DNA from 2 places in the Micrococcus sp. FDAARGOS_333 genome. Region 2 is predicted to be linked to the other one. Evidence: riboswitches for the same ligand, from Rfam matches in the RefSeq annotation. Region 2 holds a riboswitch; the other holds the start of a gene.
What was found. A riboswitch is a leader RNA that binds a small molecule or an ion and turns the genes downstream of it on or off. The one in region 2 is predicted to bind thiamine pyrophosphate.
Positions count from the first base shown of each region.

Region 1: linked by a shared signal. The riboswitch ahead of thiC (phosphomethylpyrimidine synthase ThiC) and the one ahead of CEQ11_RS11895 (thiamine ABC transporter substrate binding subunit) in region 2 are both predicted to bind thiamine pyrophosphate.

Region 1 is NZ_NJFJ02000001.1:1,369,090-1,374,899, reverse strand. Features, by position in the region: gene CEQ11_RS06160 (FAD-dependent oxidoreductase) at 1-229, opposite strand, end outside; gene thiE (thiamine phosphate synthase) at 391-1,092, shown strand; tRNA gene CEQ11_RS06150 (tRNA-Arg) at 1,136-1,208, shown strand; gene thiD (bifunctional hydroxymethylpyrimidine kinase/phosphomethylpyrimidine kinase) at 1,362-2,252, opposite strand; TPP riboswitch at 2,331-2,443, shown strand; gene thiC (phosphomethylpyrimidine synthase ThiC) at 2,445-4,199, shown strand; gene CEQ11_RS06135 (YjiH family protein) at 4,336-5,712, opposite strand.
Region 2 is NZ_NJFJ02000001.1:2,666,167-2,671,976, forward strand. Features, by position in the region: gene CEQ11_RS11875 (endonuclease domain-containing protein) at 1-133, shown strand, start outside; gene CEQ11_RS11880 (hypothetical protein) at 434-949, opposite strand; gene CEQ11_RS11885 (MFS transporter) at 988-2,232, opposite strand; gene CEQ11_RS11890 (AI-2E family transporter) at 2,415-3,971, opposite strand; TPP riboswitch at 4,123-4,231, shown strand; gene CEQ11_RS11895 (thiamine ABC transporter substrate binding subunit) at 4,303-5,370, shown strand; gene CEQ11_RS11900 (iron ABC transporter permease) at 5,381-5,810, shown strand, end outside.

The DNA.
Region 1 (5,810 bases), 1.3 Mb from region 2:
GCAGCGGGCCGAGCGCGTCCTGGCCGTGCTGGGTCTCAGCCACCGGGGCGAGCATTCCGGCGGCGGCATGTGTGGCCCCGGCGACTCTCAGCCGGGATGGGTCCGGAGCCGGCCCGGCGAGGACAGCGGAGAGTTCGGGGGCCACGAGCTGGACGGCGTGCCCGGCGGCACGCAGGCCCACGGCGGTGGTCAGGCCGATGATCCCGGCACCGGCGACGAGGACACGCATCCCCTCGGTCTCCTCCCCACGGCGGCATGATCCGCATCGAGTCAGATGGTCGGCCTGCCGCGGGAAGCCCGGTGGGGCGGTCCCGGCCGTGTGGCCCTCTCAGCCCGGCGGTCTCGGCCCGGGCTCCCATGGAACGGCACCCAGTCTGCCACAGTGGTGGCATGTCCCATACCGATCCCGCCGCGCTGCGTGACCGCCTCGCCGACGCCCGCCTGTACCTGTGCACGGATCTGGCTCGTTTCCTGGACGCCGGAGGCGGACTGGAGAAGGACCGCTTCTCCACGTTCTGCCGCGCGGTGTTCGCCGGCGGGGTGGACATCCTGCAGGTGCGGGACAAACAGGTGCCCGTGGCGGTGGAGCTGCAGGCGCTGGCCCTGGTGCGCGAGGCCGCCGAGGCCCACAGCGTCCTGGTGGCCGCCAATGACCGCGCGGACGTGGCGCTGCTGGCTGGCGTGGATGTCTTCCATGTGGGTCAGACGGACCTGACCACGCAGCAGGCCCGTGCCGTGCTCGGCCCGGACGTGGTGTTGGGCCGGTCCTGTCACACCCCGGAGCAGGTGGACGCCGCCCTGGCCGACGGGGGGCTGGACTACTTCTGCACCGGTCCGATCTGGGAGACCCCCACCAAGCCCGGCCGCCCCGCCGCGGGGCTTCGCCTGCCGCAGTACGCCGCGACCCGGAGCGCGGAGATCGCCGCCGGCGGCGGGAAGCCGTCTCCGTTCTTCGCCATCGGCGGCATCGATGTGCCACAGGTGCCCCAGGTGCGCGCGGCCGGGGCCGAGCGGATCGTGGTGGTCCGCGCGATCACCCAGGCCGAGGACCCGGAGGCTGCGGCACGGGCGCTGCGCCAGGCGATGGTGTAGTGTTGTCGAGTCCGCCGCGTCCTGGTGACGCGCGCCGACCCCCGCCTCCGTAGCTCAGGGGATAGAGCGTTGGTTTCCGGTACCAAAGGCCGCAGGTTCGATTCCTGCCGGGGGCACTCACCGACGTCGAGCCGGGTCCACGCAGCGATGCGAGGACCCGGCTCCTCTCGTTCTCAGGCGGTGGCGCGCCCGGGCACCTCGTGCTGTCCCACGAACTGGCGAGTACTGGCCCGTGTCAGCCCCGTGAGCGCGGTGACAGGCGCGTGTTCTCACCAGGTACGTGACGGGGCCGATTGCTCGCGCTCCCGCCATCCGTGGTCCACCGGACCGTGCCAGCCGGGCAGCTCCGCCTGGCCGACCGCGAGCGCCTCACCGCGGCGCATCGCCTCGGCCAGCCACGGCTTGGCCTGCCGCAGCGCCTCCTCCCAGCCGAGCCCGGCGCCGGCGAGTGTGGCCAGCGCGGAGGCCAGGGTGCAGCCGGTCCCGTGCGTGGACCGCACGCGCTGCCAGGACCCCGTCACGACGACGGCCTCCTCCTCCGCCGCGACCAGGGCGTCCGGCACGCCGTCCGGATACTCGTCCGGGTCCAGATGGCCGCCCTTGACCAGCACGGTCACCGCGTGCCGTGCCGCCAGCTCTCCGGCGGCCGCCAGCGCGCCCTCCCAGTCCGGGAGCGTCCGCTCCGTCAGAACCTCCAGCTCCGGCAGGTTCGGTGTCACCAGGTCGGCAGCGCCCAGGAGACGTTCCCACGCGGCGGCGTCCGCGGCGGTGAGGCTGTCCCCGCTGCTGGCGACCATCACCGGATCCAGCACCACCGGGGCCGCGCAGCCCTCCAGCCACGCGGAGACCACCTCCATCACCGCCGGCGAGCCGAGCATGCCGACCTTCACTGCATCCACCGCGATGTCCGCCCCGACCGCGTCCAGCTGGTCCTGCACCGCCTCCAGCGGCAGCGGGTGCACCGCCTGCACCCCCTGTGTGTTCTGCGCCGTCACGGCCGTCACCACGGTCATCCCGTACCCGCCCCAGGCGGCGATCGTCTTCACGTCCGCCTGGATCCCGGCGCCGCCGCCGCTGTCCGATCCGGCGATGCTCAGCACCCGCGGCACGGCCCGTGCGCGCGCTGCGGCCGCTGTGAGGGCGCCCCTCTCCTCCGTCATCTGCCTGTCTCCCTTCGTCGTCGCCACGCACCCTAGCCGGTTGGATGAGACGCGCGCCACAGACTGTGGTAGTGTCCAGGGCACCCCCACGGGAGTCCCACGGCACGGGACTGAGATCAGGCTGACGCCGCCTGACAACCGTCTGAACCTGTCCGGATCATGCCGGCGAAGGAAGAAGGAGAGTGATGGCGCATGTCCGCGCCCGAGAACTACCGCACCCACCGTCTCGCCCACCTCGAGGACGCCGAGCACGGCATCCGCGTCCCCGTCACCGAGATCACCCAGGACGATTCCCCGGACGGCACCCCGAACGAGCCCCTGCGGGTCTACCGCACGATGGGCCCGGGCTGCGACCCGGAGCAGGGCCTGCCCCCGCAGCGCGCGGACTGGATCCGGGCTCGCGGTGACGTGGAGGAGTACACCGGACGTGAGCGCGACCTGCTCGACGACGGCCGCTCGGCCGTCCGCCGCGGCGCGTCCACCCAGGAGTGGCGGGGCGCCCGCCGGGCCCCTCTGCGCGCCAAGGAGGGCACGCGCGTCACCCAGATGCACTACGCCCGCCGCGGCGAGATCACCCCGGAGATGCGCTACGTCGCCCTGCGCGAGGGCGTGGATGTGGAGCTCGTGCGCTCCGAGGTCGCGGCCGGCCGGGCCATCATCCCGGCGAACGTGAACCACCCGGAGTCCGAGCCGATGATCATCGGCAAGGCGTTCGCCGTGAAGGTCAACGCGAACATCGGCAACTCGGCGGTCACCAGCTCGATCGCCGAGGAGGTCTCCAAGCTGCAGTGGGCCACCCGCTGGGGCGCGGACACCGTGATGGACCTGTCCACCGGGGACGACATCCACACCACCCGCGAGTGGATCCTGCGCAACTCGCCCGTGCCCATCGGCACCGTCCCGATCTACCAGGCCCTCGAGAAGGTCGGCGGCGACCACCAGGCCCTGACCTGGGAGATCTTCCGGGACACCGTGATCGAGCAGTGCGAACAGGGCGTGGACTACATGACCGTCCACGCCGGCGTGCTGCTGCGCCACGTGCCGCTCTCCGCGGACCGCGTGACCGGCATCGTCTCCCGCGGCGGCTCGATCATGGCCGGCTGGTGCCTGGGCCACCACGAGGAGAACTTCCTCTACACGCACTTCGACGAACTCTGCGAGATCTTCGCCCGCTATGACGTCGCCTTCTCCCTGGGCGACGGCCTGCGGCCGGGCTCCGTGGCGGATGCCAACGACGCCGCCCAGTTCGCCGAACTCGATACGCTCGCCGAGCTGACGGAGCGGGCCTGGGCGCACGACGTGCAGGTGATGGTGGAGGGTCCAGGCCACATCCCGCTGCACCTGGTGCGGGAGAACGTGGAGCGGCAGCAGGAGCTCTGCCACGGGGCCCCGTTCTACACGCTCGGCCCCCTCGTCACGGACATCGCCCCGGCGTACGACCACATCACCTCCGCCATCGGCGCCACCGAGATCGCCCGCTACGGCACCGCGATGCTCTGCTACGTCACACCGAAGGAGCACCTGGGCCTGCCGAACCGGGACGACGTGAAGACCGGCGTGATCACCTACAAGATCGCCGCGCACGCCGCGGACGTGGCCAAGGGCCACCCCGGCGCCCGGGACCGGGACGACGCCCTGTCCAAGGCCCGCTTCGAGTTCCGCTGGCGCGACCAGTTCGGCCTTTCCCTGGATCCGCAGCTGGCCGAGGAGTTCCACGACGAGACCCTCCCGGCCGAACCGGCGAAGACCGCCCACTTCTGCTCCATGTGCGGGCCGAAGTTCTGCTCCATGCGGATCAGCCAGGACATCCGCTCCGAGTTCGGCGGAGCCGACGAGCAGGCGCGCATCGCCGCGGAGGGCATGGCCGCCAAGGCCGCGGAGTTCAGGGCCGCCGGTGGCAGCGTCTACCTGCCCGAGCCCACCGTGCGCACCGCGGCCGACGCCTGAGCCGCGAGTCCGGCTCCGGGCCGGCGGTACAGTCCTGCGCGGCCGCCGCCCTCCTGACGTCCGACGCCGGCCGGTGGCCTTCTGCGGAAGGCGACCGGCCGGCGTCGTTCTGCGGGGCCGCTGCCTCTGACCTGGCTCAGTACAGCAGGTGCGCCATGCCCACGATCACCGGCAGGCAGATCACGGTGCGCAGCAGGAAGATCGAGACCAGGTGGTGGAAGCGGACGGGGATGGCCGAGCCCAGCAGCAGGCCACCGACCTCGGACATGTAGATCAGCTGGGACACGGACAGGGCACCGATGATGAAGCGGGTCATCTCCGCGGTCACGTCCGAGACGATGACCGCCGGCAGGAGCATGTCCGCGAAGCCGATGAACAGGGCCTGCGAGGCCGCCTCGGCCTCCGGGACGCCCATGAGCTCCAGCACCGGGATGAACGGGGCGCCGAGCCAGGTGAACAGCGGGGTGTGCTCGGCGACCAGCACGGCGGCGGTGCCGATGGCCATGATCACCGGCAGGATGCCCAGCCACATCTCCAGCACGTTCGAGGCGCCGGTGCGGGCGACCTCCCGCACTCCCACCTCGTCGGCGCGGCGGCGGGCGGCGTGCCAGGCACGGGACAGCAGCGGTCGCGGGTCGGAGGCGGCGGTGTCGTCCTCGTTCTCCACCTGCGGGGCACCGGGGAAGCGCTCGTCCGGGAACAGGGACAGCGGAGGGATGCGGGGCATGATCACCGCGGCCACCAGGCCGGCCACGACGATCGTCAGGTAGAACGGGCCGAACATGTGTTGCAGGGACAGCTGGCCGACGATCACGATGGTGAAGGTCACCGAGACCACGTTGAAGGTGGTGCCCATCACGGCGGCCTCACGGCGGGTGAAGTGGCCGGCCTGGTACTGCTGTCCGGTCATCAGCACACCGATGGAACCGTCGCCGAGCCAGGCGGCCAGGGAGGAGACCGAGGCGCGGCCCGGCACCGTGAACAGCGGGCGCATGACCTTGCGCATCAGTGCGCCGGCGAACTCGAGCAGGCCGAAGTCCAGCAGCAGCGGCAGCAGCAGGCCGGCGATGAGGAACACGGTGACCATCAGGGTCGCCAGGTCCATGATCAGCCCGCCGGTGTCCTCGCCCACGAGCGCCTCCGGACCGATCTGCAGGGCGGTCATGGCCCCGAGCACGAGGCCCACCACGCGGACGACGGTCCACACCGGGCCGACGTCGAACAGGGACGTCACCATGGGCCGGGCGCTCAGGTCCGGCTTCGTCAGCGCGACCACCAGGACGCCGAGCACGGAGACGGCCATCACGGTCACCGCGATCCACGGCAGCGCCGGGGCCAGCACGTCCTGCAGAGCGCCGGCGATCAGCGCGATCGGGATGGACACCCCGTCCTCGCCGGCCGGCAGCGGCACCACGAACAGGGCCAGGCCGATCAGGGACGGGATGAGGAACCAGGCCGCCGAGCGGCGGTGGGCCCCGACGGCCGACGCGGCCGCGGTGCGGGTCTCGGTCATGGAGTGCTCTCCCCTCGTCGTCGGGGCCGTTCCCCGCTCAGACACCCGGCCCACGGTATCCACCTGTGAGTTGTCCCACAAAATCACCAGGGGGACGG
Region 2 (5,810 bases):
CATCGACCGCGACCGCCGGATGCAGGCGGAGGGATGGATCGTCATCCGCGTCGCCGGCTCGGCACTGACCAAGGACGGACGTCTGACGCTCATGGCGGATCTGGCCGCGGCGTTCGCCAGTCGAGGCGCCTGAGCCTCGCCGCCCGGCGCCGTTCGCAGGCCGCTCCGATCATCGCCCCTGAGCGTGCTGGGGATGCCACGACGACCCAGAGAGTCCGGCACGGCGAACCAGAACAAACGGCCGCTTCAGGCCGCCGCCAACCAACCATTTCTTCTGGCTCGGCACACCAAACCTTGTCGTCCGGCACGGCGAACCAGAACAAACGGCCACTTCGACGGCTCGTGAAGTAGCCAGACCTTCTGGTTCGGCGAGTCGGGGTGCGCCGGGTGAGCGTTGACCGGATCAACGTTCACCGGATCGGCGTTCACCGGGTCAGCGTTCGGCCGGCAGCAGGCCCCGGACAGCGGTGACCGTCAAGGCGACCAGCAGAACAATGAGGGCACCGTCCGCTGCGACGTAGAACAGATGTGTCATGGAGCCACCTGCGGACTGACCGGCGAGGACGGCGTCGGTCCGCACGTTGAGGATCGGCCGGATGACGAGCACCTTCACGGCATAGACCGCCAGGATTCCGGCGGTCCACCCCCAGAGCGGGCGGCGCGCCGGGCGCCCTGCGGTCTTCAGCAGGGCCACCACCAGGAGCACGGCGAGCACGAACTCCACGATGTTCATGGCGAGGAACACGCGGCGGCCGATGCCCAGGCCCAGTGGGATGGTGATCCCCGGTGCGGTGAACTTCAGCGGCGCCTCGATCAGAGAGATGCCGGTGAGCAGGCCCAGCCACAGGCCCGGGACCAGCAGCAGAACCGCACGTCCGCCGCGCGGTCCGCCGGCCGTGTCCGCGAACAGGCGGCGGACACCGGACCGGGTGAGGGACTCTGCACTCATGCCCGGAATCCTACGCCTGCCACACAGGCCCCCGGGTCTCAGGCCCGGCCACTCACGCGGGCCCGCAGCACCAGCACCACGAGGATCCCGCACGCGTAGAGCCCGCCCATGACCCACCAGCCGACCGTGAAGTGCCCGGTGGCCCCGAGCACGGCGCCCATGACGATCGGCCCGAGCGAGAACCCGGCGAACATGCCCATGGAGTTCACGCCAGAGGCGGCGCCGATCTGCTCCCGCGGCACGAGGGTCAGCAGGAAGGCGTTGAGCACCACGTTCGTGCCGAGCGCGGAGATGCCGTGCATGGCCGCGGCCGCCCACACGAGGGCCGGCTGGTGCAGCGTGCCGGCCAGCACGAGCAGCACGGTGGAGCCGATCGCCCCGAGCCCGATGATCATCAGCAGCGTGGTCGGCCGGCCCCCGGCGTCCATGCGCCGTCCCCACATCACGCGGGACACCACCCCGACCACGCCCGCCACGGCCACCGCCATGCCTGCGGCGGTCACGCCGAAGCTGACCTCGCGCACCGCGAACAGCGCCAGGTACACGTTGGTGCTCTGCGTGCCGAGGCCGTTCAGGAACGCGATCGCCGCCGTCAGCCACACTTCGGCCGGCAGCCGCTCCGCGGCGCGCGTCGTTCCCCGGCCCGCCGACGACGTCGTCGCCTTCACCGCGTCTGGCGCCCTCGCCTTCTCCGCGGCGTCCGGGCGCCCTTGGCGACGGCGGCCCCTCACCTTCCTCCCGGAGGCCTCGCCTTCCGACGGGGCGGCGCCCGCGGCGCGGCCGAGGACGACCTCGGCGATGACCCACAGCAGCAGCGCCACGCAGGCCGCGCCAAGGGCGGCACCGGTCCAGCCGAAGGCCAGGGCCACGGCCGGGAAGAACAGTCCGGCGAACAGCTGGGAGGCCTGCACGCCGGACTGCTTCACACCGATCCAGCTGGTCTTCCGCCCCGGTGGGGCCTCGGCCAGGATGATGCGGTTGGTGGTCGGGTTGGCGATCGCCTGGGTCGGGCCCACGAGGGCGGCGGCCACGAGGAGCAGGGCGTACTGCTGGGCGAAGGCGGCCACCACGAGGGCCAGGGCGGAGCCGCCGTAGACGATCGCCACCTGGGCGCGGACGGACAGCCGGTCTGCCAGGCGGCCGAGCCAGAGCGAGGTGACGGCGGCCGAGACGAACACGACTGAGACGATGGTGCCGAGCAGGCCGTCGTCGATGCCCAGGCGCTCGAGCACCAGGGCCGAGGAGGCGGAGACGCCGTAGTTGAACAGCGGCCCGGCCGCCATGATGCTGACCAGGACGAACAGCAGTCCCCCACCGCGGCGCCGCCCGGCGGCACCGGCACCGGACTGCCGAGCATCCTCCCGGCCGGCACCCTTCCGCCGGGCGCCCTCCCGACGAGGCTCCGTTCGAGGGACCGCAGGCTTCTGGCTCTCCGCCCGGTTCCGTTCAGCGTGCACGGAGCGGTTCAGCCTTTGCGGGCACCGGGGTCGTCGTCCACGTCCCGGACGACGTGGTCCTCGAGCTCGGTGCCCCGGCGCAGATCGGCGTGGGTGGCGGCGTCGGTCTCGGCGGGAGCCACAGCCTCGGCGACCGGCTGCACGGGGGTGTCGGGCGAGGAGGCCACGGCCTCCTGCTCGGCGGCCATCCAGTCCTTCTGCGCGTCCATGCGGTGCTCCTCCGCCTGCGCGGCCATCCGCTCCTTCTCCGGGTGCGGCGCCTGCCCCTCGGCACCGCCGGTGGCGGCCACGCGCTCCTTCTCCGCGGCCTCCGCCACGGCCTTGTCCTTCGCCTTCTGCTCCTTCTGCCGCCGCTGCAGCAGCTTCGGCAGGTGGAACCGCTCCATGCCCTTCAGGTCCGCGGCGATGAACACGTTGAGCCACCTGGCGTGCGGGTCCGCGTCGATGAGGATCGCCTTGACCAGGAGGGTGGCGGGCAGGGCGAGGATCGCGCCGAGCGGGCCCAGGACCCAGGCCCAGAAGAGCAGGGAGATGAAGGAGACGGTGGGGATGACGCCCACGGCGTCTCCGGCGACCTTCGGCTGGATGATGGACTGCAGCACGAAGTTCAGCACGGAGTAGCTGATGACCACGGCGAAGAAGGCCGGCCAGCCGCCCTCCACCAGGCCGAGCAGGGCCGGCGGGATCAGGCCGATCACGAAGCCGATGTTCGGGATGTAGTTGGTGAGGAAGCTGAACACACCCCACACCAGGGCCAGCGGGACGCCGATGATCACGAGGGCCACCACGTCCAGGATGGCCACGATGAGGCCGAACACGGTGGTCACCAACCAGTAGCGGCGCACGCCCTGAGCGAAGGCGATCAGCGCGTCACCGAGTTCGTCCCGGGCGGTGTTGAGCAGGTGCACGCGGCGCTCGACGCCCATGGAGTCCATGGCCAGGAAGAACATGGACATCACCACGGTCAGCAGCAGGCCGAACACGGCCCACGTGTTCGTGGCGATGGCGGTCAGCGTGGACACCGCGGCGCCGGAGACGTCTTTCCAGTCGATCCCGTTCACCTGCTGCTGGACGGCCTCCGGAGACAGGCCCCACGCGATCAGCTGGTCGCTGACGTCCACGACCAGCGCCTGCACCTCGCCGGTGTACTGCGGCAGGGCGTCCACGAGCTCGAGGATGGACCAGAACAGCAGGCCCACGAACGCGCAGAACACCGCCGCCACCAGCAGCACGGACACGGTGGCCCCGAACACCGGGTGGAGGCCGCGGCGGGTCAGCCACGCCTGCACCGGGTAGACCACCACCACGAAGTTCAGGCCGAGGAAGACCGGGGCGATGATCTGGGACAGGCCCTGCACGAACTCCACCGTGATGACCAGGCCGGCGGCGATGAGCACCAGCACCAGCATCCGCGGCCAGAGCCGGTGGGGGCGGGAGGTGTTCCACTCGGACTCGATGGATCGGATCCTCTGCCGACGCGCACGGTCGCCCGCCGGGTGGGATGCGCCCGGCACGCGGTGGTCGTGCGCCGCGTCGTCGCGCGCGCTGAAAGTGGCCTCGTTCACGTCAGGCAGTGTACGGGGCGAGGCAGACGCGCCAGGCGAGGGAGCCGTCGTCGTGCCTCAGGATGACGGGCGCACCGCGCCCGGTCTCCTTCCCGACGACGGCCCGTGACCGGCATTTCCCGCCGCACCGCCGGTGCCGGTAGGGTGGGGCGCACATCGACAGGGGAGCGCCCGCACGGGGCGCTGAGAGTGCGCCCGATGCGCAGACCCTCGAACCTGCTCCGGCTCGCACCGGCGGAGGAAGTCGAGAACCTCTCAACCCGGATGCTCCGCGCCCCGTCCGGGTGTGGGCGTCCGGGCCCCTCCGCACCACAGGAGGCCGAGACAGACGATGTCCCACACCACTGCCCGTTCCCGCACGGCCGCCTTCGGCCTGTCCGCCCTGGCCGTCCTGGCCCTGTCCGCCTGCTCCGTGGCGGACCAGACCGGCGGGGGATCCTCCGAGGAGCAGGGCTCGGACGCCCCGAAGAAGACGGTCACCATCATGACCCACGACTCCTTCGAGCCCCCGAAGGAGCTGCTGGAGAAGTTCACCGAGGAGACCGGCTACGAGCTGAAGACCACCGCCCCCGGCGACGCCGGCACCGTGGTCAACCAGCTGCTGCTGGCGAAGGACTCCCCCACCGTGGACGGCGTCTACGGCGTGGAGGACCACTCCACCCACACCCTCGTGGACGGCGGCGTCCTGGCGGATGTGACGCCGGAGGGCCTGCCGGAGTCGGCGAAGGACCGCGTGGTGGAGGGCAAGATGATCCCGATCGACCAGGGCCAGGTCTGCGTCAACGTGGACCACGAGTGGTTCGAGGACAAGGGCATGGACGAGCCGCAGGGACTCGACGACCTCACGAAGCCGGAGTACGCCGAGCTGCTCGTGGTCACCGACCCGGTCACCTCCTCCCCCGGCCTGGCCTTCCTGGCCGCCACCGTGGAGGCCGAGGGCGAGGACGGCTGGCAGGACTGGTGGACGAAGGCCCTGGACGGCGGCACCAAGGTGGCCTCCTCCTGGTCCGACGCCTACTACACCGACTTCTCCGGCGGTGACGGCGAGGGCGACTTCCCGCTCGTGCTCTCCTACTCCTCCTCCCCCGCCTACGCGCCGACCACCGGCAACGTGGAGGGCACCTGCACCCCGCAGACCGAGTTCGCCGGTGTGGTCGAGGGCGCGCAGAACCCGGAGGGCGCCCAGGCGTTCATCGAGTTCATGCTGTCCGAGGAGTTCCAGGAGGCGTTCCCGGAGTCCATGTACATGTACCCGATCGACGAGTCCGTCGAGCTGCCCGAGGAGTGGGCGGAGAACGCGCAGATGGCGGAGGACCCCATCACCCCGGACCCGAAGGCCGTGGCCGAGCACCGCGAGCAGTGGCTGAAGGACTTCACCGCCCTGCGCGAGGACCGTTGAGCACGTGAGCCTGCCGTCCGTCCTTCAGCGGCGGCCGCGCGCCCGGCCGTCCGGCGACGGGCTGGGCGCCTGGTGGCTGCTGGCCGCCGTCCTGCCGCTGACCTTCCTCGCGGTCTTCTTCCTGTGGCCGGTCGGCGCGATGTTCCTGCGGGGCGTCACCGCGGACGGCGCCCTGGACCTCACCGCCTTCGGCGAGGTCCTCGGCCGCGAGCGCACCTGGCGGATCCTCGGCCACACCCTGGGCATGGCGGCGGCCGGTGCGGCCCTCTCCCTGGCCGTGGGCCTGCCGGCGGCCTTTGTGCTCTACCGGCGCACGTTCCCGGGCAGGGACGCGCTGCGTGCCGTGGTGACGGTGCCGTTCGTGCTGCCCACCGTGGTGGTGGGCGTGGCCTTCCGCGCCCTGCTGGCCCCGGGCGGGCCGCTCGGGTTCCTCGGCCTGG